Regions from separate parts of the Erwinia sp. CGal63 genome, predicted to be linked through region 3. Evidence: riboswitches for the same ligand, from Rfam matches in the RefSeq annotation. Region 3 holds a riboswitch; each other region holds the start of a gene.
The links. Region 3 has a riboswitch for thiamine pyrophosphate ahead of thiC (phosphomethylpyrimidine synthase ThiC). Riboswitches for the same ligand answer to the same signal wherever they lie in the genome.

Region 1 (9,571 bases), on a different contig from region 3:
AGCGCCTTAAAGGCGGAGAGAGTGTGATCCAGCAGCGGCTGCTCAATGGCGTCCCAGCTCAGCTCCTGATTCAGGAAGGCTTCGGCGCGCTCGCTTAAGGAAGGCAGCACCGGTTTCAGCCAGGTCATCAGCACGCGGAACATATTGATGCCCATTGAACAGATCGCCTGCAGGTCGGCATCGCGGCCTTCCTGCTTCGCCACGACCCACGGCGCCTGCTCGTCGACATAGCGGTTCGCCACGTCGGCCATCGCCATAATTTCACGTACCGCGCGACCAAACTCGCGGCTCTGCCAGGCTTCGGCAATGCTGGCGGACGCGTCGACAAAAGATTGATACAGCGCCGGATCGGCCAGCTCCGCCGACAGTTTGCCGTCGAAACGCTTGTTGATAAAACCGGCGTTGCGCGAGGCCAGGTTGACCACTTTGTTAACGATATCGGCGTTTACGCGCTGCACGAAATCTTCCAGATTAAGATCGATATCATCAATGCGCGAGGAGAGCTTGGCGGCATAGTAGTAACGCAGGCTGTCCGCGTCCAGGTGCTGCAGCCAGGTGCTGGCCTTGATAAAGGTGCCGCGCGATTTGGACATCTTGGCGCCGTTTACCGTCACATAGCCATGCACAAACAGGTTATTAGGCTTACGGAAGTTGCTGCCTTCCAGCATCGCTGGCCAGAACAGGCTGTGGAAGTAGACGATATCTTTGCCGATAAAGTGATAGAGCTCGGCGTCGGAATCTTTTTTCCAGAAAGCGTCGAAATCGATGTCGCCGCGCTTGTCGCACAGGTTTTTGAACGAGCCCATATAGCCGATCGGCGCATCCAGCCAGACGTAGAAATATTTGCCCGGCGCGCCCGGAATTTCAAAGCCGAAGTAGGGCGCGTCGCGGGAGATATCCCACTGCTGCAGGCCCGACTCGAACCACTCCTGCATTTTGTTGGCGACCTGCTCCTGCAGCGCGCCGGAACGGGTCCAGGCCTGCAGCATCGCGCTGAACTCCGGCAGATCGAAGAAGAAGTGCTCGGAATCGCGCAGCACCGGCGTCGCGCCGGACACCACGGATTTCGGATCGATCAGTTCGGTCGGGCTGTAGGTCGCGCTGCACACTTCGCAGTTATCGCCGTACTGATCCGGCGATTTGCATTTCGGGCAGGTACCTTTCACAAAGCGATCCGGCAGGAACATGCCTTTTTCCGGATCGTACAGCTGTGAAATGGTGCGGTTTTTGATAAAACCGTTCTCTTTCAGACGGGTATAGATCAGCTCGGACAGCTCGCGGTTCTCGTCGCTGTGCGTCGAGTGGTAGTTGTCGTAGCTGATGTTAAAACCGGCAAAGTCGGCCTGATGCTCCTGACTCATTTCGGCAATCATCTGCTCGGGCGCGATACCCATCTGCTGAGCTTTCAGCATAATCGGCGTACCGTGCGCGTCGTCGGCGCAGATGAAGTAAACCTCGTTGCCGCGCATTCGCTGGTAACGGACCCAAATATCCGCCTGGATATGCTCGAGCATGTGGCCGAGATGAATAGAACCGTTGGCGTAAGGGAGTGCGCACGTTACCAATATTTTCTTCGCGACTTGAGTCATAGTGAGACTTGCTATACCTGTTTAAAATAAGGGATTCCGATGTTACCCGAAAGGCCCGGCCTGCGTAAACAGCGCCGGGACGACCGCACTGTTTTTTGCCGCCTGCCGCTCGCCGCTATATCTGATATGCTCTGACTAACGTCATAAGAAAAAGGAGCCGGGATGATGCAACAGTCCCAACACTCGCCGGAAGCGCTGCGCGCGATGGTGATGGGCGTTTTAACCACGTTTGAACATCCAACGCTGCAGCGCAACCTGACCGCGCTGAAGGCGCTTCGCCACTGCGCCATGCTGGACGAGACGCTACATATTGAGCTGCAGATGCCTTTCCCCTGGCAGAGCGGCTTCGAGGCGCTGAAGGAGAGCGCCAGCGCCGAGCTGCTGCGGCTGACCGGCGCCGCCGCTATCAGCTGGAAGCTGAGCCTGGATATCGCCACCCTGAAAAGGGTGAAAAACCAGCCTGGCGTAAAAGGCGTGAAAAATCTTATCGCCGTCAGCTCCGGCAAGGGCGGCGTCGGCAAATCCAGTACGGCGGTAAACCTGGCGCTGGCATTAATCGCCGAAGGCGCGAAGGTCGGCCTGCTGGATGCGGATATCTATGGCCCGTCGATTCCCGATATGCTCGGCACGCAGAACGAGCGGCCTACGTCGCCGGACGGTACCCATATGGCGCCGATTATGGCGCACGGACTGGCCACTAACTCAATCGGCTACCTGGTGACCGACGATAACGCGATGGTGTGGCGCGGGCCGATGGCCAGTAAAGCGCTGATGCAGCTGCTTAACGAAACGCTCTGGCCGGATCTTGATTACCTGATCCTCGATATGCCGCCGGGCACGGGCGATATTCAGCTGACGCTGGCGCAGAATGTGCCAGTAACCGGCGCGATAGTGGTGACCACGCCGCAGGATATCGCGCTGATCGACGCCCGCAAAGGCATCGTCATGTTTGAGAAAGTTAACGTGCCGGTGCTGGGTATTGTGGAAAATATGAGCGTGCACGTCTGCAGCAACTGCGGCCACCATGAGCCGATCTTCGGCAGCGGCGGCGCGCTGGCGCTGGCGGAACAGTATCAGACGCGTCTGCTGAGCCAGCTACCGCTGCATATCACGCTGCGCGAGGATCTGGACGATGGCGAGCCGACAGTAGTGCGTCGCCCCGACAGCGAGTTCACCTGGCTTTACCGTCAGCTGGCGGGCCAGGTCGCCGCGCAGCTCTACTGGGACGGCGAGGTGATCCCGGACGATATCGCTTTCCGCGTGGTGTGATTTTCCCTGCAACGGGCGCGCTGTTTGCTACAGCACATAGTGCAGCAGCAAATACTCGCCCTGTTCGCTTTCGCCACTGCTGATAATCTGCCAGCCGTGACGCTGATAAAAAGCCAGCGCCCGCTGGTTCGCCTTCAGGCATTTCAGCGCGCCGGTCGAGGTGAAGCTTGCCTGCACGGCTTCCAGCAGTTCGCTGCCGATGCCCTGACCCTGGCGATCGGGATCGACAAATAAACTGTGCAGAAAGTTATCGGCCGGCAGCAGGGCGGCGAAACCCGTTCGATGCCCGTCGTGCTCCGCTACCAGAATGCGCTCGCCCAGCGTCACGCGGTCGAAATCCTCCAGCTGCCAGTCGCTGCCGTCAAGCCAGTGCCAGTTCGCTTTTCTGGCGGCCAGAAACAGCGTGCGTAAAAAAGGGCGATCGGCTTCGGTAAAGGCGCGTACCGTCATGCGTTTTCTCCCCAGACCGGCTTAACGTGTCTTTCGCTTTCAATGCCCGTGCCGCGATAGTCGTAATCGATTTTGCCTGCTTCAAAAAGCTGATCCAAAAGTCTGAAATTATCCGGCGGCGTGACGTTGCAGCGGCTGTTAAGCACGGTATCACGGATGGTAAAGGCGCGATCGCCGCGCGCGATTTGGTGCAGGTAACGCAGCATTTGCAGCGCCGCTACGCTAATACCGTATTGCTCATTAAGCGGTCTTGTCATTTTACTTCTCGTCAGGGCGATGGGTTATTTCAGCGTAGCGAACCTTAGCAAAAAGTCGCGGAGAGAGGAATTATGACGGGAAAAAACCGGCGACGAATGCCGCCGGAACAGGGATCAGAAGCTTACCGTGACGCCGCCGGAGAGCAGCCAGTCGTTGGCGCCTTCCTGTTGTAGCCTGCGCTGGTGGCGAAGCTGAGTGGAGAAGGTTACGTTGTCCGTAACGGCCAGACTGGCCTCGGTTTGCAGACTAAGCGCATCGCCGCCGTTGCCGGTACGGAAAGTATCGCTGTTAACACCGTCGCCGATGGTAACTTTCCCCTGGCCTGACGGACGTTTCAGCAGGTGCGCATCCGCGCCCAGCCGCAGCGTGCCTGCGCTTACCGGTAGCGAATAATCCCAGGCCAGCCCGCCGATCCAGGCCTCTCGCCGCTGCTGCTGATAGCTGACGCTAGCGCGATCGACATCGGTGAACTCTCTGACGCGCAGCTGCTGGTGGCGATAGCCGATATAGGGACGGAGTTGCCAGGTACCAAAATCCAGCGTTTTGCCCGCTTCGATTTCGCCAAAGGTTTGCCTGACGTGCGGCGAGGCCACGTTGCCGCGCAGATGCGTAACGATATCGCCTTTCAGCCAGCCGTAGCCGGAGAGCAGAGTCAGGTAATAATCGTCCATATGCCAGGCTAACATAAGATTCAGGGTGTTGTTATCAAATCTGCCCTGGCTGTAGCCGTCCGCTGCGGAAGGTTTGAAGGTCAAATCGCCCTGTGACCAGGCGCCGCTCAGGCTAAGCGACTGATTGTCGTTCTGCCATGAGGCCAGCGTTGCGCCCATCATCCAGCCTTTATAGCGGCTCTTGTAGCTGTAGCCATAGTCGAGAAAACCGTTGGCCGGGCGATAGCGCTCTTCGCCGCGATAACCGAAGATAAAGAAATCGGAACTGCCTTTTTGCGCGCTCTGCAGGGCGCTCTCTTTAAACAGCTGAGTGCGCTGCTCATCTGCGCGGAACAGCGCAGACGGCAGAGAAATATAGGCTGGAACCTGCGGCGTAACCGCGCGGCGCACGGGCGCTGACGGCGTGACGGCAGGCTGCTCTTGCTGCTGGCTATCCGTGTCATCGGCCGGCACGGTTTCGTCAGCAGGCGTTTCCGGCGTGGCTTCAGGCGTTTCGTCCGCAGGCGCTTCTGGCGTGGCTTCAGGCGATTCATCCGCAGGTGCTTCCGGCGTGGCTTCAGGCGTTTCGTCCGCAGGCGTTTCCGGCGTGACTTCAGGCGATTCATCTGCAGGCGCTTCCGGCGTGGCTTCGGGCGTTTCGTCTGCAGGCGTTTCCGGTATTACCTCTGGCGTTTCCGGCGTAGTTTCCGGGAGTTCAGGAACAGACGGCTCGCTAATTCCCTCTTCAGATAACAAGATATTCTGCAGACGATAGTCCCAGTATTGATTGCCGGAGCCGGTGACCTCGCGCTCGCTCGCCGCCGCTTTGCCCGGCGCGAAAGCATACAGGCCGTAGGCCCAGGCGCCCTGAGCCACATAATCACCAGCCAGCCGGAAGCTTTCTTTCGTAGCCTGGCCGCCTACCTGAATAACGGATACGCCTTCCGTATTATCGGCGCTGCCGTTCTGGTTGCTGTCGCTGTCGCGCCACAGGCTCTGGCTGTTAACTGTTACCTGAATCGGTTCGCTGGTGCTAACGTCGCCCTCTATTAACAGCTTATCCGTAGCGCTGTTGCTGAAGGCGCTGTTCAGCGTTACGCCAACCGGGCCGGAAGTAGTCAGCGAGGCCAGGCGCAGCGTGGCATATTCGGCGGTATCGGTCAGCAAAGCACCGGGATAAATCGTGCCGCCAGCCGCGTTCAGCTTCTGCAGCGAGCCGCTGCCGGCCAGCACCGTCTCGCTGGTCATATTGACGGTAGAGGCGGCGTTACCGTTCAGCGCCAACGTGCCCGCCAGCAGCTCGGTATCGCTGTCGGTCGTGATATCGCCATCGACAATTAAGGTGCCGGCGCCGCTTTTCACTATCTGACCCTTACCGCTGATATCCGCCGTAATAGTTGAAGAGAGTCCCGCCACGCTGCTGGCCCGCTCGCTGATATCCGCCTGCAGCACGCTGTCCGTTTCGCTCAGCACGACGCTGCCCGACAGCAGAGCATGCGCATAGAGATTTAACGCGGCATTTTCAGCCACGGCTATTTCACCTTCCAGCGTGGCGTGATCGCTGACGACCAGCTTAGTGCCGGACTGAACCTCTACCGTATCCGCGGTATAGCTTTTATCCTGCCAGTCATCGCTGTACAGCACGCCGCCAGCGTGAGGAGTTTGTTCGCCTGACAGCGCCAGTTCGCCACGTTTTACCTTCAGCGAGGCGAGTTCGGCGCCGCCCGAAAACGTAGCCTGATAAGCGCTGTCAGAGGCGTAATAGCTGAGGTTTAAGCTGCCGCTATCTTTTTCGCCAAAATGTCCGGCGAAATTAAAGCCGTCGCCATAGAGCGTAACCGTACCGGCTTTCCCGACGTTGCGGTTGACGACAGTGGCGCCGCTGTCGTTATGATTAATTTCGCTGAAGCTCAGGCTGTTGCCGTTGATATCCAGCGTGCCGCCGCGATAGCCAAAAAAGATATTTTTAGCGGCAACCTGATTCGCGTCCGCCAGCACCACTACCGGACGACCGCTTACCAGCGTCACGGTGGAAAAGGCCTGTTTCTTGCCGTTCTCGTCCGCCTGCTGATCCAGTATGACCGTACCGTCACCGACGTTCAGGCTGCCGCCGTTTACGCCGGTCGCATTCACGTGCAGCGTGCCTGCGCCGATCTTATGCAGCGCGTCGCCCGCCTGGCCGTTTACCTGCCACAGCACCGTTTTCCCCGCGTCCACCTCAATGCCGCCGCCGACCCAGGTATACTGCTGGCCGCTGGCTGAAACCACCTGGTAGTCGTTGGAAAACTGCAGCTTGCCAGCGCCAAGATTGACTGACTGGTTCAGAACCAGCGTGCCGCCTTCGCCGTTAAAGCGCAGATCTTTACTGCTGTCCAGCTCTTCATTGGTCGCGGCGGCTGGCGTAAGCGCCTCGACGCCGTGCCAGGCCCAGCTGCTGTCGCCCTGGACTACCGCTTCTTTATTCCAGTAAAGCGTGCCGTTCGCCTGTATATCGATAATATCGGCGTCCTGATTAGCGGCCATCACCTGCGCGACGAAATCATCCTGAATATAAAGCACATAGGTACGCAGATCGTAGGGCGCGCTACCGGCGATAGAGGTTAATACGCCCATCAGCTTCCAGACTTTTTCTTCATTATCGTAAACCAGCATCGGACTGCCGCTGTCTCCGCCCTGAGCGGCACTGTCAAACGGCTGTACGGCTGGATTGTCGGGGCTATAGTTGTACCAACGCAGCCGCCAGTTTTCAAAAGTGGGATTGGTCATCATACCGCCCGACTTCCAGCTATAAGCATCGGCGAGCCAGGTAAGCGTCTGCGTTTCTGCATTAACCTGATATTGCGTTCCTGCGCCGACGCGGGCGTACCAGGTATAGCGTTCCGGATTATCGCGTAATTCAGTCCCTGTCATCGAAGGGATGGCAGCCGCTTCGGTAACAACCTTATTTAAGCGAGGTAAATGAAAATCGCGCTCGTAGTACTCATTACGATTGATTAACTTATAGCTGGTGCTGTATTTGGCGTTATTACCGAAATCCAAGGACTGGTAGCCGGTATTATGCTGGACGCTGGCAAGATAAGAGGGCGCGAACAGCGTCGCGAAGCCGCCGGATACCACGGCGCCAAAGTCAGGCACAGGAAACTCAAGCACGCCAGCCAGCGTACCGTCGGTTTTATAAACGTGAATGTTTTCTGCTCCGACGCGATATTTACCTAAGTTTTCGGCGAAATCACGATAGTCCTGCACCGCGACGTCTTCACGCATGATACCGGCGAACAAGGATGAAGATGTAAAAGAATAGCAACATAAAAACGCAATTATTTTTAATTTCATTGAAATCCCTTTAATTCAAATTAACGATTGCGATATGTAAGATAAATATTAATTTCCCGTGTTTTTTTGTGCCGGGTTAAGCGTGGTTTACCAAATCATATATTTACAGACTTTTCTTATAGTCTAACAATAAAGACATTATCTGTGGAATTTTTTGCGGTCTTGCGCCAGATGGGACGCAATAATATTGATTACCGTCAAGTTAACTCTATTTAATGAATATTATTGGCTGGCTGCCTGCCAGATAAAAAAGAGTTCACTGTGGTTCTTTGAATACTTGTCGGATAAATATTTTTATAATTGTTTAATGATTGGGGTTACTATTTTAATTAAAGGTTTTCTCTGTATAGAAAAGACGTGAAAGATAATAATGCTGTCGGATATTTCCTTCATGAATTTTTATAATCACGCCAGCTAAACGCGCGTCTTTAACACAGGTGAAGAAGAGTTCAGGACGCCAGCGTGCTGATACTTCCTTCTTTCAGCATTCAGCGTTTAATCAGCCGCGCCAGGCTTGCGTAACATCACGCATTTCCCTATGCTGCGAAGCTTGCACTATGACTCGGGGTGCCCTTCCTTGTGAAGGCTGAGAAAAACCCGTTGAACCTGAACTGGATAATGCCAGCGTAGGGAAGTCAGATGCCTGCCCGCATCGCCTTCTTGATCGCCGGTTGGGAGCGCTATGATCCAACCTTCTCGCTTTACGGCCAGCCCGGCCGCTTCACTTTCCCTGTTTCGCCAGCGTTCGCCGCTGGTGCACTGCCTGACCAATGACGTGGTGCAGAGCTTTACGGCCAACGTGTTGCTGGCGCTGGGCGCGTCGCCAGCGATGGTGACCGAACCCGTGGAAGCCGCGCAGTTCAGCGCGATTGCCGATGCCGTATTGATTAACGTCGGCACGCTGACCGCCGCGCGCGGTGAAGCCATGCTTGCGGCGGCGCAGAGCGCTACGGCGGCAGGCAAACCCTGGACGCTCGACCCGGTCGCCGTCGGCGCGCTGACCTTCCGCAGCGATTTTTGTCAGCAGCTGCTGGCGTATCGTCCTGCCGCCATCCGCGGCAACGCCTCTGAAATTATGGCGCTGGCGCGACAGGCGGTTTCCGGGCGCGGCGTGGACAGCCTGCACGATTCCGCCGCAGCGCTGGATGCCGCCGTGCTGCTGGCGCAGTCAAGCGGCGCGATAGTCGCGGTGACGGGCGAAACGGACTACGTCACCGACGGCGAGCGGTTAGTAGCGGTGGCGGGCGGTTCCCCGCTGATGACGCGGGTGGTGGGAACTGGCTGCGCGCTTTCCGCCGTGGTCGCCGCATTCTGTGCGCTGCCCGGCGACCGGCTGCAGCATATCGCTGCGGCCTGTCGGGTAATGAGCCAGGCGGGCGAACGTGCCGCGGCGGCAGCCGGTGGGCCAGGCACTTTTGAGCCGCTGTTTCTGGATGAGCTGTATCACCTGCACAGGGAGGCCGCGCTATGAGAGTCAACGCGCTAACCATAGCCGGTACGGACCCCAGCGGCGGCGCCGGTATTCAGGCCGATCTAAAAACTTTTTCCGCGCTGGAGGCTTACGGCACCAGCGTGATCACGGCGCTGGTGGCGCAGAATACCTGTGGCGTGCAGTCCGTTTATCCGATCGCGGCCGAGTTTGTTTCAGCCCAGCTCGCTTCAGTGCTCAGCGACGTTCGTATTGATAGCGTGAAAATTGGCATGTTGCAGGATAGCGATATCGTGGAAGCGGTGGCGGAAGGGCTGGCGACGGCGTCCATTCCCTGGCTGGTGCTGGATACGGTGATGCTGGCGAAAAGCGGCGATCCGCTGCTTTCCGCGCGGGCGGTGGCGACGCTGCGCGAAAAGCTGCTGCCGCAGGTGTCCATTATCACGCCTAATCTGCCGGAAGCCGCTGCGCTGCTGGCGTGTTCGCCAGCGCGCGACGAAAAAGAGATGCTGCGCCAGGGGCGAGCGCTGCTGGAACTGGGCTGTCAGGCGGTGCTGATGAAAGGCGGCCATCTGAGCGACAGCGAAAGCCCG
Region 2 (9,571 bases), on a different contig from region 3:
GAGCGCATTGCCCGTATCGCTTTTGAGTCCGCCCGCAAGCGCCGTAAAAAAGTCACGTCGATCGACAAGGCCAACGTGCTGCAGTCCTCTATTTTATGGCGGCAGATCGTCACCGAAGTGGCGCAGGATTATCCCGATGTCGAGCTGCATCATATGTATATCGATAACGCCACCATGCAGCTGATCAAGGAGCCTTCGCAGTTCGACGTCATGCTTTGCTCCAACCTGTTTGGCGACATCCTTTCTGACGAATGCGCGATGATTACCGGCTCTATGGGCATGTTGCCTTCCGCCAGCCTGAACGAACAGGGCTTCGGTCTGTTTGAGCCTGCGGGCGGCTCCGCGCCCGACATCGCCGGCAAAAATATCGCTAATCCGGTTGCCCAGATCCTGTCGCTGGCGCTGCTGCTGCGCTACAGCCTGGATGCCGCCGAAGCAGCCGAAGCTATTGAGCAGGCGATCGGCCGCGCCCTGGCGGAAAACTACCGCACCGGCGATTTGGCCGGCGGCGGCGAAGCGATCGGCACTGAGGAAATGGGCACCGTTATCGCCCGCTTTATTCGCGAAGCCTGATTATGAAAACATTATACGAGAAGCTGTTTGACGCCCATGTCGTGCACGAAGCGCCCAACGAGACGCCGCTGCTCTACATCGATCGGCATCTGGTGCATGAGGTCACTTCCGCGCAGGCTTTTGACGGCCTGCGCGCGCACGGTCGTCCTGTGCGCCAGCCAGCGAAAACCTTCGCTACGATGGATCACAACGTTTCTACGCAAACGCGTGATATCAACGCCAGTGGTGAAATGGCGCGTATCCAGATGTCCATGCTGATTAAAAATTGCGAAGAGTTCGGCGTGCGCCTGTATGACCTGAAGCATCCTTTTCAGGGCATTGTGCACGTGATCGGCCCTGAGCAAGGCATGTCGCTGCCCGGTATGACCATCGTCTGCGGCGACTCGCACACCTCCACTCACGGCGCTTTCGGCGCGCTGGCTTTTGGCATCGGCACTTCGGAAGTCGAGCACGTGCTGGCGACGCAGACGCTGAAGCAGTCGCGCGCGAAAACCATGAAGATTGAGGTCGTGGGCCAGACCGCGCCGGGCATTACCGCCAAAGATATCGCGCTGGCGATTATCGGCAAAACCGGCAGCGGCGGCGGCAACGGTCACGTGGTGGAGTTTTGCGGCCCGGCGGTGGAGCAGCTGAGCATGGAAGGCCGAATGACGCTGTGCAATATGGCGATTGAGCTGGGCGCGAAAGCGGGCCTGGTCGCGCCGGATGAAACCACGTTTAACTACGTTCGGGGCCGTCAGTTCGCGCCGAAAGAGCAGGAGTGGGAAAAAGCGATCGCTTACTGGCGCACGCTGAAATCCGACAGCGGCGCGCGCTTTGATAAAGTGGTGACGCTGAATGCCGCCGATATTGCGCCGCAGGTAACATGGGGCACCAATCCGGGACAGGTTATTGCCGTTAACGACGTTATCCCCGATCCGGCCAGCTTCAGCGATCCTGTTGAGCGCGCCTCGGCGGAAAAAGCGCTGGCCTATATGGATCTCAAACCGGGAATCAAACTGACCGAAGTGCAAATCGATAAGGTATTTATCGGCTCCTGCACCAACTCGCGTATCGAGGATCTGCGTGCGGCCGCTTCGGTGGTGAAAGGCCATAAAATTGCCGCTAACGTACAGGCTTATGTGGTGCCTGGCTCCGGGCCGGTTAAGGCGCAGGCGGAAGCGGAAGGCCTGGACAGAATTTTCCTGGATGCCGGTTTCGAATGGCGTTTGCCCGGCTGCTCAATGTGCCTGGCGATGAACAACGATCGCTTAAGCCCCGGCGAGCGCTGCGCCTCGACCAGCAACCGCAATTTCGAGGGACGCCAGGGTCGCGGTGGACGTACGCATTTGCTCAGCCCGGCGATGGCAGCGGCGGCGGCGATCGCCGGACGCTTTGCCGATATCCGCGAGCTGAATCAGGAGTAACTATGGCGAAAAAATTTACGCAGCATACCGGCGTTGTGGTGCCGATGGATGCCGCCAATGTCGATACCGACGCCATTATCCCCAAGCAGTTTCTGCAGATGGTGACGCGCACCGGTTTTGGCCGCAACCTGTTTTTTGACTGGCGCTATAAGGATGCGGAAGGCCAGATCCCCGATCCGGAGTTTATCCTGAATAAACCGGCGTTTCGCGGCGCCAGCATTATGCTGACGCGGGAAAATTTTGGCTGCGGCTCCTCACGCGAACATGCGCCCTGGGCGCTGACCGACTATGGCATTCGGGCGATTATCGGCAGCGACTTTGCCGATATCTTTGCCAATAACTCGTTTAATAATCAGCTGCTGCTGGTGACGCTAAGCGAGGAGGAAATGGATGAGCTGTTCCGTCTGGTGGCAGCTGAGCCAGGCATCAGCTTTACCGTGGACTTAGAGAAACAGGAAGTGGTTGCCGGTGAGAAGCGTTACGCGTTTGCTATTGACGCTTTTCGCCGCCACTGTTTGCTGAACGGCCTGGATAGCATTGGCCTGACGCTCCAGCACGAAGCCAGCATCAGCGACTACGAGCAGCGCCAGCCGACGTTTTTACGCTAGAGGCTATTGGGGCTTCGGCCCCAACATCATAGCCAAAACATATTTTTATTCAGTGTGTTAAGTTGAAAAGATCCTTCTCTGGCTATCGTTCATATTTTCAGGATAGCCACCTTAACGAACCAGAGAATAATGGCCGTTAGCGCGGGCAGCAGCAGCGTCCAGGTGATCCTGTTATTGATCGCGTCGAACTTAGCGTTCAGGCGGTTTTCAGAAGCATAAATCTCTTGCTGAAGATCGCTTCGCACCATACCTACTTCTTTATAAAGATCGCTTCGTAACAGCCCGAGGTCGGCTTTCGTCGCAAAGCTTTCCGACCGTTCTACCAGCACATCCAGCGCTGCCTGGCTGGCAAACCCCTTCGCCTGCTCCGCCAGCGCGTCCAGCGCAGCCTGACTGGCAAACCCTTTCGCCTGCTCCGCCAGCGCGTCCAGCGCAGCCTGGCTGGCAAACCCTTTCGCCTGCTCCACCAGCGTATCCAGCGATGACTGATTGGCGGCATGCTTTGAGCGCTCGATCAGCGCCGCTATGTCCACCCGCATCTGGCTGGTTTCGCTCTCCAGCCGCCCGATTTTTTCCCTGATATCGTCCATTACGCCTCCTTGCTGATTTTTCATAGCGAACGAATACCGGCTCTGTTCCCTCCGGCAACGTTCGGGCGTTTCCTTAGGTGCCAACATGTTGATTCCGTCCATCATGAAGTAAAGGCAGACTGCGTTCGACAACCAGGCAATGCCCGCCAGTACAAATTATAACCTGATGGATTTTGCGGCGACTCGCCTTTTTTTGCAACAAAAACTGGCGCTATCTGGAAGTTTCTAACACCAATAGCTTAAACATCTTTTACCTTAGCCGACATCGCCAGCGCGGCGACAGAGAGGATTAGCGCGCCCCAGTAGACCGCATAGTGGCCGAACGTCTCGGCCAGCGCGCCCTGGAAAACGCCCGCCAGAATGACGCCCGTTGAAATACTGTTGGTAAACAGCGTGGTGGCCGCGCCAGGCCTGCCGGGCATCAGATCCTGAAAATAGAGCATGCCGATCCCGGCGATAATGCCAATGAAAATGGCGTTGAAAATCTGTAGCGCCAGCAGCGCCGCCCGTGAATGAAACAGCACCAGGCCCAGATAAAACAGCACGCCGGCAGCCACGGCAAACAGCATCATTTTACGTTTGCCGAAGCGCTTAACGTAATGGCCGGCCAGCAGCATTGCCGGGATCTCCAGACCTGCGGCCACGCCCATCAGCAGCCCGGCGAGCCGATCCGGCAACCCCAGTACGCTGCTGATATAAAGCGGCATATCGATGATATACATAGTGTTGCAGGTCCACATCAGCAGCGAGGCGATAAACAGCAGCCGCACGTCCCGGTTTTTCCACGCGCTGATTTGGGTAATCACGATTTCCGTTGGCTGCTCGACGCGCGGCACGGAAGGCAGCGCGAACCAGATCAGCGCGATACAGATCACAAACAGCGCGGCAGCGACGACAAACATGGTAGTAAAACCGTAATTCAGCGCCAGCGCGAAAGAGAGCGGCGGCCCAATCACCCATGCCAGCGAGAGCTGGGCGCGCATCACCGAGCTGAACATCACCACCTCACGCGCGGAGCTGTCCGCATACTCCCGCGCCAGCGCGAAAATCTGCGGCATCGCTACGCTGGCCAACGCCGACAGCAGCACGCCGCAGGTAATCAGCGTCAGATAATGGCGATTAAAAGCAAACAGCAGCGCGTTGCCCACCGCCATCAGACAGCAAAAGAGAATTAGCATACGGCGATCGCCGCTGCTGTCCGACCTTTTCGCCAGCAGCAGGCTGACCACAATGCCGGCGACGGCATTCACGGTATAAAAAAGCCCGACCCAAAACGGCCGTACCTCTACCTCACGCGACAGAAACAGGCTCAGCGTCGGCGCCTGCAGCGCGCCCGCCACGCCAACCATAAAAGAAACCGCCATAAAGGCCAGATAAACCGGATTAATACGACGACGGCGCGTCAGCAGCGATTTCATACCTCATCCCCTGCAAATAAAAAGGCCTGCTTGCAGGCGCAAACAGCAAGCATAGAAGAAAACGGCAAAATGAAAAAAGCCAGCAGGCAAGACGCCCGCTGGCTGGTGAAAACCCACCCTACTCAGATATAAATTCTTGAAAGCGCGCCATTCAAAAGAATGCCTCCCGCCCTTTCATCATCAATAAGTATTGCTCTAATATAAGGCAGAAAAAACAGGCGAGTTTTCATCAGGATTTCCTCTTTTATGCAATCCACACGTTTACAGCAGCAGTTTATCCGGCTGTGGCAAAGCTGCGAAGGCCAGTCGCAGGAAACCACACTGGAGCGGTTAGCGGTTCAGCTAAGCTGCTCGCGCCGTCATATGCGCAACCTGCTTGGCGCCATGCAGAAGGCGGGCTGGCTGGAGTGGCAGGCCGAAGCCGGCCGCGGCAAGCGCTCAAAGCTGACCTTTCGCTATACGGGCCTGGCGCTGCAGCAGCAGCGCGCGGAAGAGCTGCTGGAACAGGATCGCATCGATCAGCTGGTGCAGCTGGTCGGCGATAAAAACGCCGTGCGGCAGATGTTGATTTCCCATCTTGGCCGCAGCTTCCGTCAGGGAAAACATATCCTGCGGATACTCTACTATCGTTCCCTGCTGAACCTTAATCCCGCTACGGCGCTGCGCCGCTCGGAAACCCATCTGGCCAGACAGATCTTCAGCGGCCTGACTCGCATAAATGAGGAAAACGGGGAAATCGAGCCGGATATCGCCCATCACTGGCAGCCCGTTACGCCGCTGCACTGGCGTTTCTATCTGCGACCCGCCGTCCATTTTCACCACGGACGTGAAATGGAAGTCGCGGACGCGATCGCCACGCTGGAGCGGGCAAAAAAGCAGCCGCTTTTCAGCCATATTCAGCGCGTTAGCTCTTCCGCACCCTGGACGTTGGATATCCACCTTCATCAGCCCGACCGCTGGCTGCCGTGGCTGCTGGCAGGCGTCAGCGCGCTAATTCTGCCGCGGGAATGGCCTTCGATGACGGATTTCAGCCGCCAGCCCGTCGGCACCGGCCCTTACGCCGTAGTGCGCAACCAGCAAAGCCAGCTGCGTATTGCAGCGTTCGATGACTACTTCGGCTACCGCGCGCTGATCGACGAGGTCAATATCTGGGTACTGCCGGAGATCAGCGAAGAGCTGGTTTACTCCGGCGTCAGGCTGGAAGGCGGCAGCCTGGATGAAAAATCCGAGGAGAGTCGCCTGGAAGAAGGCTGCTATTTTCTGCTGTTCGATCAGCGTTCGCCGCAGGGTCGCGATGAGCAGGTACGCCGCTGGATTAGCGCCATCGCTAACCCGATAACGTTGCTAAGCCAGGCAGGAACCGGCTATCAGCGCTACTGGTTTCCGGCTTATGGACTGCTGCCGCGCTGGCATCATCGCCGGGATCTGGCGGCGCCGGAGAAACCTCCAGGCCTCACCTCGCTGACGCTGACCTGGTATGGCGATCATATCGAGCATCAGGCTATCGCTAATCTGCTGCAGCCGCTGCTGGCTTCTCAGGGCGTTGAGTTAGTTACCAGACAGGTCGATTACGACAGCTGGCATCGCGGCGAAGCGGAAAGCGATATCTGGCTGGGCAGCGCCAATTTCACCCTGCCGCTGACCTTCTCTCTGTTTGCGCTGCTCTATGAGATCCCGCTGCTACAGCATTGCGTGCCGATTGACTGGCAAAAGGACGCGCAGCGCTGGCGCGAGCAGCAGCTGTCGCTGGCCGACTGGAGCAGAGAGCTGATAGCCGACTGCTACTTTCATCCCCTGTTTCACCACTGGCTGCTGCTGGAGGGCGAGCGCAGTATGCGTGGCGTGCGGATGAATACGCTTGGCTGGTTCGATTTCAAATCCGCCTGGTTTGCGCCGCCGGAATCATGACGCTTTCGCTACTCTTTGGAAATCATTAGAATAAGGCGTTCTCAACGGGGTGCGCGGCGCAAGCCGAGGCTGAGATAAACCCGTCGAACCTGATCCGGCTAATACCGGCGTAGGGATTTGAGAGTGTTTTGCTCAGATCGCGCGTCGCCCTGACCCTCAAGGAACGCAAAGTGTTAAAAAAAGCCCTGCCTCTGCTGCTGCTCTGCTCGCTCTCCGCCGTCGCCGCCAAACCTGCGCTAACGGTTTATACCTACGACTCTTTTGCCTCTGACTGGGGGCCTGGCCCGGCGATTAAAAAAGCGTTTGAGGCCGACTGCGGCTGCGAGCTGAACTATGTCGCCCTTGCCGACGGCGTTGCATTGCTGAACCGTCTGCGCATGGAAGGCAAAAACAGCAAGGCTGACGTAGTGCTGGGTCTGGACAACAACCTGCTGGATGCGGCGAAAAAAACCGGCCTGTTTACCGAAAGCCATATCGACACCCACGAGGTTAAAGTGCCGGGCGGCTGGCACGACAGCACTTTCGTGCCCTATGACTATGGCTGGTTCGCCTTTGTTTACGATAAAACCCGACTGGCCAATCCACCCAAAAGCCTGAAGGAGCTGGTCGACGGCAGCCAGCCGCTGAAAGTCATCTATGAAGATCCGCGCACCAGCACGCCTGGCCTGGGGCTGCTGCTCTGGATGCAAAAAGTCTATGGCGACGACGCGCCTGCCGCCTGGCAGAAGCTGGCGAAGAAAACCGTTACCGTCACTAAAGGCTGGAGCGAAGCCTATGGCCTGTTCCTGAAAGGCGAAGCCGATATGGTGCTGAGCTATACCACTTCGCCGGCTTATCACCTGATCGAAGAGAAAAAAACGCAGTACGCCGCGGCGGACTTCAGCGAAGGGCACTATTTACAGGTGGAAGTCGCCGGTCAGCTTAAGGGCAGCAAACAGCCGCAGCTGGCGCAGAAATTTATGCAGTTTATGCTGGACAAGCCTTTCCAGCAGACGATCCCGCAGGGCAACTGGATGTATCCGGCAGTGCCGACAGCCTTGCCTGCCGGCTTTGACACGCTGACCGTACCGAAAACCACGCTGCAGTACTCCTCGCAGGAAGTCGCCAGCCATCGCAGCGAGTGGGTCAGCGCATGGCAACGCGCCGTCAGTCGCTAAGCCGCCGCAGACCGTCGGGCAACCTGGTTCCCGGCGGCCTTGTCGCCACGCTGCTGGTTGCCGTCGCGCTGCTCGCTTTTATGGCGCTGTGGCGTCACGCGTCGGTCAATGCGGGCAGTCTCTGGCACGACAGCTATCTGTGGCACGTCCTGCGCTTCTCGTTCTGGCAGGCTTTCCTCTCCGCTTTACTGGCGCTGGCGCCTGCCGTTCCGCTGGCGCGGGCGCTCTGGCGCCGCCGCTTTCCCGGCCGGAACATCCTGCTGCGCCTCTGTGCTATGACGCTGGTGCTGCCGGTGCTGGTGGCCGTATTCGGTATTCTGAGCGTTTACGGACGCTCGGGATGGCTGGCGACGCTTTGCGGCTGGCTTGGCGTGGACTACCTCTTTTCGCCTTATGGCCTGCAGGGCATTTTGCTGGCGCACCTCTTTTTTAACCTGCCGCTGGCTGCCAGGCTGCTGCTGCAGACGCTGGAGCAGATCCCGACAGAGCAGCGTCAGCTTGCCGCCCAGCTTGGCGTAACGGGATGGCACTCTTTTCGTCTGGTGGAGTGGCCCTGGCTGCGGCGGCAGCTGCTGCCGACCGGTTCGCTCATCTTTATGCTCTGTTTCGCCAGCTTCGCGACCGTGCTGGCGCTGGGCGGCGGCCCCAAAGCCACCACCATCGAACTGGCGATCTTCCAGGCGTTGAATTTTGATTATGACCCCGGGCGCGCCGCGCTGCTGGCGCTTATTCAGATGATCTGCTGTCTGAGCCTGGTGCTGCTGAGCCAGCGGCTGAGCAAGGCGCTGCCTTCCGGCACAACCAGCCTGCAAAGCTGGCGGGATCGGCAGGATAGCCGACGCGCGAAGGTTCTGGATACCGTGCTGCTGACGCTGGCGCTGCTGCTGATAGCGCCGCCGCTGCTGGCGGTGATCGTCAGCGGGTTAAACAGCAGCCTGTTTAGCGTCCTTCAGCAGCCCGCGCTGTGGCAAGCCGTTTATACCTCGATAAGCATCGCGCTGGGCGCGGGCGCGATTTGCGTAATCCTTACCGTAATGCTGCTGTGGAGCAGCCGGGAACTGCGCCTGCGCCAGCAGCCCTTCGCCGGCCAGATGCTGGAACTGAGCGGTATGCTGATCCTGGCGATGCCCGGCATCGTGCTTGCTACCGGCTTCTTTCTGCTGCTGAACGAGACCAGCGGCCTGCCGCAGTCGGCGGAAGGCATCGTTATCTTTACCAACGCGCTGATGGCCATCCCCTATGCCATCAAAGTGCTGGAAAACCCGCTGCGCGATATCGCCGAACGCTATAACCGCCTTTGCCTGGCGCTGGATATTCGCGGCCTGAACCGGCTGCGGCTGATAGAGCTGCGCGCGCTGAAACGACCGCTGGCGCAGGCGATGGCTTTCGCCAGCGTGCTGTCGGTCGGCGATTTCGGCGTAGTGGCGCTGTTTGGCAACGAAGATTTCCGTACGCTGCCCTTTTATCTTTATCAGCAGATGGGCTCCTATCGCAGCGAAGATGGCGCGGTAAGCGCGCTGCTGCTGCTGCTGCTCTGCTTCCTTTTGTTTACCCTGATTGAAAAACTGCCGGGACGCCATGCTGACGCTGACTAACCTGACCTGGATCTACCAGCATCTGCCGATGCGCTTTACCCTTTCAATGCAGGCGGGAGAACGTCTGGCCATCCTCGGCCCCAGCGGTGCGGGCAAGAGTACGCTGCTAAGCCTGATCGCCGGTTTTCTGCTTGCCGACAGCGGCGAACTGCAGCTTAACGGCGCGGATCACCTGCTTACGCCGCCGGCGAAACGGCCGGTTTCCATGCTGTTTCAGGAGAACAACCTGTTCCCCCATCTTACCGTGGCGCAAAATATCGGGCTGGGACTGCATCCGGGACTGCGGCTGGACGCCGATCAGCGTCAGCGTTTACAG
Region 3 (9,571 bases):
GCTAAGCTGCTGGCGCAGCGTATTAATCAGGGGCTTTACGTCTGTGGGGAACGGCTGCCGTCGGTAAGGGCGCTCAGTAAAGAGCACGGCGTTAGCATCAGTACAGTTCAGCAGGCTTATTATTTACTGGAAGAACAGCAGCTGATCACGCCGCAGCCGCGTTCGGGCTATTTTGTTACGCCGCATAAATCGGCACATCCGATGCCTGCACTGACGCGTCCGACCCAGCGGCCGGTCGATATTACGCAGTGGGACGCCGTCCTGAAATTGCTTAGTTTGCGGCAGGAAAAAGATATCCTGCAGCTTGGCAGCGGGACGCCCAACCTGACGCAGTCCACGCTAAAACCGCTGTGGAAAATTATCAGCCGCATCGGGCAGCAGCAGGACATCAGGCTGTTTGAATATGACAATATATACGGCATGCCTGAACTACGGGAGCAGATCGCCAGACTGGCGATAGACAGCGGCTGTCATGTTACGCCGGAAGAAATTGTGGTGACCAACGGCTGTCACGAAGCGCTATCCGTTTCTGTGCGTGCCGTCTGTCAGGCAGGCGATATCGTCGCGGTTGAATCCCCTTGCTACCACGGCATTCTGCAGGTGCTGCACGGCTTTGGTATTAAAGTCATCGAGATTCCGACCGATTCTCAAAGCGGCATCAGCCTGGAAGCGCTGGAGTTGGCGCTGGAGCAGTGGCCAATCAAAGCCGTCATCGTGGTGCCTAACTGCAACAACCCGTTGGGATTCATTATGCCGGAGCAGCGCAAGCGCGGGCTGGTAAAGCTGGCGCAGCGTTTTGATATCGCCATTATTGAGGACGATGTCTATGGCGAGCTGGCATGGGAATATCCTCGTCCGCCAACGGTTAAAGCCTTCGACAGCGAGGGTCGCGTGCTGCTTTGCAGCTCGTTTTCCAAAACGCTGGGGCCAGGCCTGCGCGTTGGCTGGGTTGTGCCTGGCCGCTATCTGGATCGCGTGCTGCACATGAAATATATCGTCACCGGCTCGACCGTACAGCAGACGCAGATTGCAGCGGCAGAGTTTGTGCGGCAGGGCTTTTATCCCGCCCATTTGCGCCGGATGCGGCAGTATTACCAACGTAATCTGGAAGTTTTCACCGCCGCGGTACTGCAGCACTTTCCCTGCGGCATCTGCGTTACGCGACCGCAGGGCGGCTATCTGTTATGGATCGAACTGCCGGAAACGACCGATATGGCGAAGCTGAATAAACAGATGCGCGACAACGATATCCAGATTGCCGTGGGTTCACTGCTTTCCGCCTCGGGCAAATACCAGACCTGCCTGCGTCTGAATTACGGCTTGCCCTTCACGGCGGAGACGGAAAAAGCGCTGGCTTTACTGGGTACGGCGATTGAACAGGCGACAGAGGTTTCCCTGGCTGAAGTGGCAGGTAGGTAAGGAATGACAGACAACAACATTGCCGTGGCCAGCCATTATTAAGGTCCAGCGATAATCAGAGTTATTTTATAAAAGACTTTGCCCGGCTCTTATTGCATTATCATTTTTTTCTTTATAAATACGTAATTGCGTTTATTAGGTTTTTGATAGCCGCTTATTTTCCTGTTTTATATTGTTTCTCTCTATTAATTACTTTTTAATCTTTTTTGACATGAGCTTTATCTTAAAGTTATTCAGACTTCCCTGGCAATATTGTGATGTCTTTCTCATCTTGCTAAGTTAATAAAAAATTCCCAGCTGCCGGATAAGAGCGCGCTACGTCTTTGTCAGCCAGCTGCCGTGAGGTAATTATGAATAAAAAAAAGCTAAAAGCGCTGGCGCGTCCGGTATTGAAGAACGCGGTTTCATTACGTTTGCGTCTTGAAAAGACGCTGATAAAAAGAAAGAAATTAGCGGAGTATAATCCTGCGCTGGAACAGGATATGGATATCGTTATTCATGACAGGCCGCTGAATGAGATCCCTAAACAGGTCTGGATGTTCTGGGCTGGCGCGAAGCTGCCGAAAGAAATTCAGAGTTTCGTAAACAAAATCTCGCGTGAAAACCCGGCCTGGACCGTGACCGTAGTCAACGACAGCAATCTGTCGCAGTATCTGCCAGGGCTGACGTTTAAGCGTCAGGATATGCTGGTGGCGCACCGAAGCGACGTAATTCGCCTGGAGCTGCTGTACAAATATGGCGGCGTCTGGATGGACGCCAGTATTATCCTCAACCGCACGCTGGACGATTTTTTAGCGGTTAACGCCAGTAATCGCTACGATATGGTCGCTTTTTATCGCGACGTCTCTACCGTCGATCGCCGCTATCCGGTGATTGAAACCTGGTTTATGGCCGCACCGAAAAATAACCGGTTTATCGAAAACTGGCTGCGCTATTTCCGGCCGATTACGGAGCTGGGCGCGGCGGAGATGTTCAGGCAGCTGCAGCAGCTTCCCAATTACGAGGAAGTGGTGCAGAAGATCACCGATCCACAATATCTTATTCTGAATATCACCCAGCAGCAGGCGATGCGTGAAGATAATCAGTACAACTTCTACCTGAGAAAGTGCGAAGCCAACGCAATTTACTATCAGCGTCTGGTGAGCTGGGACGCAGTACAGCTCAGCCGGATGCTGATGATCGATCGTCTGCCGGACGTGTTGCCGCCTATCGTGAAGCTGACCGGCCTGGATCGTAAATATCTTCAGACCAATCTCCGCTATGGCGCGGTGAACAAAGACAGCCTGCTGGGCAAAGTGCTGTTCGCGGACGTGCCGTCTAAACTGCCGGAAACGCCGATGCCCGGTATGCCCGGTAGCGCGAGCGCCTGAGTCATTATCAAACCCGATACGCGCCAGCACGACCGCCGGCGCGTTTCCGGCAGCGGTTAAACCCGGCCCAGCCAGCTATCCCAGTCTTTCCACACCGGTTGCAGGCCGGCTTTGACCAGCGCTTCCGCAACCTGCTGCGGGTGACGGTTGTCATGCGGTGAAAATTGTTCCAGCTCGCTCTGAGCATCAGCGTAGCCGCCGGGCTGCGTTTTCGAAAAGGCGCTGAGCGTGTTGATCGCCAGCGGCACTACCTGATCGCGAAACTGCGGCGATTCGCGCGTCGACAGCGACTGTTCAACCTCCGGCGCGAAAAGACGAAACGCGCAGATCGCCTGCACCAGCTGCGCCTCGTCCATAATGGAAGCGGGCTGGATGCCGCCCGCGCAAGGGCGCAGTCGGGGAAAAGCGACCGAATAGCGGCTTTGCCAGTAAGTTTTTTGCAGCCATAACAGGTGCTCCGCCATCATATAGCAGTCGGTGCGCCAGCTATCGGAAAGACCGATTAGCGCGCCCAGACCGATTTTATCAATGCCTGCGCGACCCAGCCTGTCCGGGGTTTCCAGCCGGAAAAAGAAATCCTGCTTGTTGCCTTTGAGATGATGCTGACCGTAGACCGCCGGATGATAGGTTTCCTGATAAACCAGCACGCCGTCCAGTCCCAGCGTTTTCAATTCGGCGTACTCTTCTTCAGCCATTGGCTGCACTTCCATCATCAGCGAGCTGAAATGCGCGCGGATGGCGGGCAGATGCTGGCGAAAATAGGCCATGCCAACCTTTGCCTGATGCTCACCGGTCACCAGCAGCAGCTGGTCAAAGCCCATCGCCCGAATCGCCTGACACTCACGCTCTATCTCCTGCGCATCCAGCGTTTTGCGCCTGATGCGGTTGCTCATGGAGAAACCGCAATAGGTGCAGTCGTTGGCGCACAGATTGGAGAGATAGAGCGGGACGAAAAGGTTAACGGCGTGGCCGAAGCGCTGGCGTGTCAGGAGCTGCGCTCTTTGCGCCATAGGCTCAAGCCAGTCCTGCGCGGCCGGCGAAAGCAGGGCCATCAGCTCTTCACGACCGACGACGGGCGCATTAAGCGCCCGCTCTACGTCGGCTGAGGTCTTGCTGTGGATGCGCAGGCGAATATCATCCCAGTCGAGCTGCTGCCACTGCGAAACGAAACTTTTCATAAAACCGCTCCGCTACGCAAAAAGCTGGTCAGCGGGCTGGTGGCGACGGCCTGCGGCTGACGGCTGCCCAGGCCGCTGTGACGAGCCAGTTCGCCGGCTTCAACGGCCAGGCGGAACGCGCGCGCCATTTGAATGGGATCCCGCGCGGAGGCCATCGCGGTATTGACCAACACCGCGTCTGCGCCCATTTCCAGCGCTTCGCTGGCGTGGCTGGGCGCGCCGATGCCTGCGTCAATCACCACAGGCACGCTGGCCTGTTCGATGATGATTGCCAGCAGGTCGCGAGTCTTCAGTCCCTGGTTACTGCCGATAGGCGCGCCAAGCGGCATCACGGCGGCGCAGCCGACTTCCTCCAGCCGCTTGCACACCACCGGATCGGCATGACAGTAGGGCAGTACCGTGAAGCCTTCCCGTACCAGGGTTTCGGCGGCCTTGAGGGTTTCGATCGCATCCGGCAGCAGATAACGAACGTCGGGATGGATCTCCAGCTTCACCCAGCTTGTTCCCAGCGCTTCGCGCGCGAGGCGGGCGGCGAAAATGGCTTCCTCGGCGGTTTTCGCGCCGGAGGTATTGGGCAGAAGCTGTACGCCCAGCTGACGTAAAGGTTCAAGGATGCCGTCATCACCGCCTCGCAGATCCACACGCTTCATCGCCATGGTGACCAACTGCGTGCCGGACGCTTTTAGCGCGTCTAGCATCACGGTTGGGCTGGAAAATTTGCCGGTTCCGGTAAAGAGCCGGGAAGAAAAGGTTTTATCAGCGATCTGCAGCATATCAGCCTCCGGCGATGGCCTGGAAAATCACCAGCTCATCGCCTTCCTGTAAAAGATGGGTAGACCAGCGCGCTCGCGGCACAATTTGCTGGTTAACGGCCAGCGCGGTGCCCGACTGCTGGTGGTCAAGCTGTTCCAGCAAGGTGGCCAGCGTTAGCGGCGCGGCAAGCTCGTGCGGCTCATCATTAATTACGATGTTCACGATCGCCTCCGCATACCGGGCAGTTGGGGCTGCGCTCAAGGCTGAGCGTGCGCCAGGTTTGCGCTTTACCGTCGAACAGCCGCAGCTGGCCGTCCAGCGCGGATGGCAGGCCAGCCAGCATTTTCAGCGCCTCCAGCGCCTGCAGCGTGCCCATTACGCCGACCACAGGGCCAAGCACGCCTGCGGTACGGCAGTTACGCTGCGGTTCGACCGCGTCGGGCCACAGGCAGCAGTAACAGCCGTGGCTGAACGGCGGCGTCAGCACCATCAGTTGGCCGCCGAAGCCGACCGCGCTGGCGCTGATGAGCGGCGTATCGCTCGCCACGCAGGCGGCGTTGACGGCATGGCGCGTCTGCATGTTGTCGCTGCAGTCCAGCACCAGATCGACCCACTGCACGCTCTCTTTCAGCGAGTCGGCGTCCATACGCTGTTCAAGCGTCACAAATTCCACCTGAGGATTAAGCGCCTGCAGCCGTTCTTTCGCCAGCGTCGCTTTCGGCTGCCCGGCATCGCCGCTGCGGTAAAGGATCTGCCGCTGTAAATTACTGATATGCACTTTGTCGTCGTCAGCCAGCAGCAGCTTGCCCACGCCTGCGGCAGCCAGATAAGCGGCGGCGGGCGAGCCCAGGCCGCCCAGGCCGACGATCAGCACGCTGGCCGCCTGTAGCTTCTCCTGCGCCTGCGGGCCGAACTCTTCCAGCAGCAGCTGACGGCTGTAGCGCATAAAATCGCTGTCGCTAAGCATGCGAATCTCCCGTTCCCGCCAGCGCCAGCAGCTTCGCCGTGGCTTCCTGCCAGTCTGCGGCCTGCGTGATGGCGCTGACCACGGCAATGCTGCCGACGCCGGTCGCCAGCACCTCAGGCGCTTTCTGCAGAGAAATCCCGCCGATGGCGACGGTAGAAATACCCGATAAACGCGCTACGTGACGCCGCAGCTCCGCCAGTCCCTGAGGCGAAGAGGGCATCTCTTTGGTTTGGGTTGGGAAAACGTGGCCCAGCGCGATGTAGGAAGGGCGTTCGACCAGCGCGCGATCCAGCTCTACATCGTCGTGCGTGGAAAGACCAAGCCGCAGCCCGGCGCGATAAATCGCGTCCAGATCGGCGATATCCAGATCTTCCTGACCCAGATGCACGCCGTAAGCGTCATACTTGATCGCCAGCCGCCAATAGTCGTTGATAAACAGGCGCGCGCGATAGCGTTTGCCCAGCGCGACAGCCGCCGCGATATCTTCTTCCACCGCCTCTTCCGGCAGATCTTTAATGCGCAGCTGGATAGTGCGGACGCCAGCTGCGAGCAGGCGCTCGATCCAGGCTACCGTATCCACTACAGGATAGAGTCCCAGTTTCGCTGCCGTTGGAGGAAAGGCGCCGCGGCTCATGCTTTATCCTCTTGCTGAAGCGCGTCCGCGGCATGATAAAGTTCGCCGCCACGGCTGCGGAAAGCCTGCGACATCTCCGCCATACCGATCTCTATCGGCTGCGCTGCCGCTTCCTGTTTCGCGGCGTAGTCGCGCACCTCCTGCGTAATTTTCATCGAACAGAATTTTGGCCCGCACATAGAGCAGAAATGCGCGACCTTGCCTGACTCCTGCGGCAAGGTTTCGTCGTGGTAGGCGCGAGCGGTATGCGGATCCAGCGCCAGGTTAAATTGATCTTCCCAGCGAAACTCGAAGCGCGCTTTCGACATGGCGTTATCACGGATCTGCGCGCCCGGATGCCCTTTAGCCAGGTCGGCTGCATGGGCCGCGATCTTGTAGGTGATGAGGCCTTGCTTCACATCCTCTTTGTTCGGCAGACCAAGATGCTCTTTCGGCGTGACGTAGCAGAGCATGGCGCAGCCGAACCAGCCAATCATCGCCGCGCCGATACCGGAGGTGAAGTGGTCGTAACCCGGCGCAATATCGGTGGTCAACGGGCCAAGCGTATAGAACGGCGCCTCGTGGCAGTGCTCAAGCTGTTCGGTCATATTGCGGCGGATCATCTGCATTGGCACGTGGCCCGGCCCTTCAATCATGACCTGAACGTCATATTCCCAGGCGATTTTCGTCAGCTCGCCCAGCGTGCGCAGCTCGGCGAACTGCGCTTCGTCGTTGGCATCCTGAATAGAGCCAGGACGCAGGCCGTCGCCAAGTGACAGGGAGACGTCGTAAGCGGCGCAGATTTCGCAAATTTCGCGAAAGTGTTCGTAGAGAAAGCTTTCGCGATGATGCGACAGGCACCACTTAGCCATAATCGAGCCGCCGCGCGAGACGATGCCGGTCAGGCGCTTCGCCGTCATCGGCACATAGCGCAGCAGCACGCCAGCGTGGATAGTAAAGTAATCGACGCCTTGCTCAGCCTGCTCCAGCAGCGTATCGCGGAACACTTCCCAGTTGAGATCTTCCGCCACGCCGTTGACCTTCTCCAGCGCCTGATAGATCGGCACGGTGCCAATCGGCACCGGGCTGTTGCGCAGGATCCACTCGCGGGTTTCGTGAATATTACGGCCGGTGGAAAGATCCATCACCGTATCTGCGCCCCAGCGTGTCGACCAGACCAGCTTTTCCACCTCTTCTTCGATTGAGGAGCTGACGGCGGAATTGCCGATGTTGGCGTTAATCTTCACCAGGAAATTGCGGCCGATGATCATCGGTTCCGCTTCGGGATGGTTGATATTGGCGGGAATAATCGCTCGTCCGGCGGCCACTTCCTGGCGCACAAACTCGGCGGTGATGTTTTCCGGCAGCTGCGCGCCGAACCCGTGGCCGGGATGCTGCTGGAGCAGCACCTCGCTGCGAATGCGCTCACGGCCCATGTTTTCCCGCAGCGCGATAAACTCCATTTCCGGCGTGATAACGCCCAGTCGCGCATAGTGCAGCTGCGTGACGTAGCGGCCAGCCAGCGCGCGGCGCGGACGCGGCAGCTTTGCGAAGCGCAGATGATCCAGCGCTTCATCCGCCAGGCGCTGCTGCGTATAAGTGGAACTAAGCTGCTCGATCGGTTGCGTATCTTCGCGTTCCAAAATCCAGCTTTCCCGCAGTCTGGCGATCCCTGCATGGACGTCAATGACGGTTTCGGGATCGCCATAAGGGCCGGCCGTATCGTATACCGGCACGGGTTCGTTCTCTTCAAACTGCGGATGGTCTTTACTGCCGCCGGTTAGCGTCGGACTGAGCTGGATTTCGCGCAGGGGGACGCGTAAATCGGCTCGGGAGCCGGTAAGATAAATACGTCTGGAATTGGGGAAGGCGGCGCCCTGCAGGGAATCGATAAACTGGCGGGCTTCGGCACGCTGTTCGCGTCGGGTTGGTTTTTTAACGGACGTAGACATAGCAAGTTCCTGAATAAAGGAAAATTTGCTTGTCCGGAGTTCGGATGAGTAATTGCCGGGCTGAAGGCCCAAACCTGAATCTTTACTCTTGTTCCCTACGCAGGTATTAACCTGGTCAGGTTCCGCGGATCCCGAATAAACGGTCTCAGCCCCGAAGGGCACTCCGACAAGAAGAAATCTGGCTTTCGCCAGGGACAATCAGCTGATTGCCCCTTGAGCATAAAGGGGCTTTATAGAAAGCTCAAGGGTTTTACAAATTTATAACTTATCAGGCCGGGCGAGCCATTGCCGCGTCGTTTGCCGCTGGCTGGTCACTGTACTTCTCCAGCGCCAGCTGAATAAATTTATCTTCCAGGGTAAAACGGGCTTCCAGCGTTTCGCCGACGATCGACAGCGCCTGCTGGAACTCCAGATAGTTGTCGTGATCGATAGCGTTTTCCAGATGGGCATCGTAAATCGCCATAATCTGTTCGGTATTAGCCTGTAACGAAGGATAAATCAGCGCCGCTTTGGCCAGCTGCTCGGTGCCTTCCATCTCCTGGATAAAGCGTTCGTAAGCGGTGAAGTGGCCGGTTGAAAGATAATCTACCAGGCTTTGGCAAAAATTATCCAGCGCGTTTTCGTCAAGCGAAGTCAGTGATTCCTTGTTAGGCTTAATGCCAACCATTTGATAATAGGCAACTAACAGCTGCTTACGTGAGTGAAGGCAAAAATCTACCAGTTCGCTACATCCGCCTACGCGTGAGGTCAGAACTTCCAGCTGGTCAAGCATGAGTGACTCCAAAAGTGTTATTTTTAACTGTCGATCCCGATCCGGTAAGGCGTGAAGTGAGGATGAGCAATTTATGGAACTTGAGATTTCAAGCGTAGACGCTGGCTGGTGGGTTGTCAGCCATGAACAGAAACTTTGGCTGCCGAAAGGTCAATTACCATACGGTAGCGCGCAAAATTTGGGCTTCGCAGGATCCAAAGGATCGCTTATCGGCGAATGGCAGGGCGAACCGGTGCGGCTGATCTGCGAAAACCGGCCGGAAGGGATGGCTTCGCTGCGCCAGCTGCTCGATCAGGATCCCGCGCTGTTTCAGCTGGCGGGACGCGGCGTCCAGCTGGCAGAGTTTTACCGTTCGCATAAGTGGTGCGGCTACTGCGGCCACGCCATGCACCGTAGCAAAACGGAATGGGCCTGCCTGTGCGGCCACTGCCGTCAGCGCTACTATCCACAGATCGCGCCCTGCATTATCGTGGCGATCCGACGCGGCGACGAGATCCTGCTGGCTCAGCATACCCGTCATCGCAACGGCATCTATACGGTACTGGCC

Region 1: it holds a riboswitch for thiamine pyrophosphate, as region 3 does, so the genes downstream of both, thiM (hydroxyethylthiazole kinase) here and thiC (phosphomethylpyrimidine synthase ThiC) in region 3, are expected to answer to the same signal.
Region 2: it holds a riboswitch for thiamine pyrophosphate, as region 3 does, so the genes downstream of both, thiB (thiamine ABC transporter substrate binding subunit) here and thiC (phosphomethylpyrimidine synthase ThiC) in region 3, are expected to answer to the same signal.

Annotation. Positions count from the first base shown of each region.
Region 1 covers NZ_JAKUMN010000001.1:250,591-260,161, forward strand. The annotation lists gene metG (methionine--tRNA ligase) at 1-1,589, opposite strand, end outside; gene apbC (iron-sulfur cluster carrier protein ApbC) at 1,752-2,858, shown strand; gene MKZ79_RS01040 (GNAT family N-acetyltransferase) at 2,886-3,308, opposite strand; gene MKZ79_RS01045 (hypothetical protein) at 3,305-3,565, opposite strand; gene MKZ79_RS01050 (S6 family peptidase) at 3,680-7,480, opposite strand; TPP riboswitch at 8,103-8,199, shown strand; gene thiM (hydroxyethylthiazole kinase) at 8,232-9,020, shown strand; gene thiD (bifunctional hydroxymethylpyrimidine kinase/phosphomethylpyrimidine kinase) at 9,017-9,571, shown strand, end outside.
Region 2 covers NZ_JAKUMN010000004.1:85,903-95,473, reverse strand. The annotation lists gene leuB (3-isopropylmalate dehydrogenase) at 1-573, shown strand, start outside; gene leuC (3-isopropylmalate dehydratase large subunit) at 576-1,979, shown strand; gene leuD (3-isopropylmalate dehydratase small subunit) at 1,982-2,587, shown strand; gene MKZ79_RS13885 (hypothetical protein) at 2,677-3,177, opposite strand; gene MKZ79_RS13880 (sugar efflux transporter) at 3,417-4,595, opposite strand; gene sgrR (HTH-type transcriptional regulator SgrR) at 4,842-6,503, shown strand; TPP riboswitch at 6,539-6,637, shown strand; gene thiB (thiamine ABC transporter substrate binding subunit) at 6,674-7,660, shown strand; gene thiP (thiamine/thiamine pyrophosphate ABC transporter permease ThiP) at 7,636-9,255, shown strand; gene thiQ (thiamine ABC transporter ATP-binding protein ThiQ) at 9,239-9,571, shown strand, end outside.
Region 3 covers NZ_JAKUMN010000005.1:7,264-16,834, reverse strand. The annotation lists gene MKZ79_RS15405 (aminotransferase-like domain-containing protein) at 1-1,419, shown strand, start outside; gene MKZ79_RS15400 (glycosyltransferase family 32 protein) at 1,770-2,789, shown strand; gene thiH (2-iminoacetate synthase ThiH) at 2,846-3,967, opposite strand; gene MKZ79_RS15390 (thiazole synthase) at 3,964-4,740, opposite strand; gene thiS (sulfur carrier protein ThiS) at 4,742-4,942, opposite strand; gene MKZ79_RS15380 (HesA/MoeB/ThiF family protein) at 4,926-5,687, opposite strand; gene thiE (thiamine phosphate synthase) at 5,680-6,321, opposite strand; gene thiC (phosphomethylpyrimidine synthase ThiC) at 6,318-8,252, opposite strand; TPP riboswitch at 8,328-8,428, opposite strand; gene rsd (sigma D regulator) at 8,521-9,024, opposite strand; gene nudC (NAD(+) diphosphatase) at 9,098-9,571, shown strand, end outside.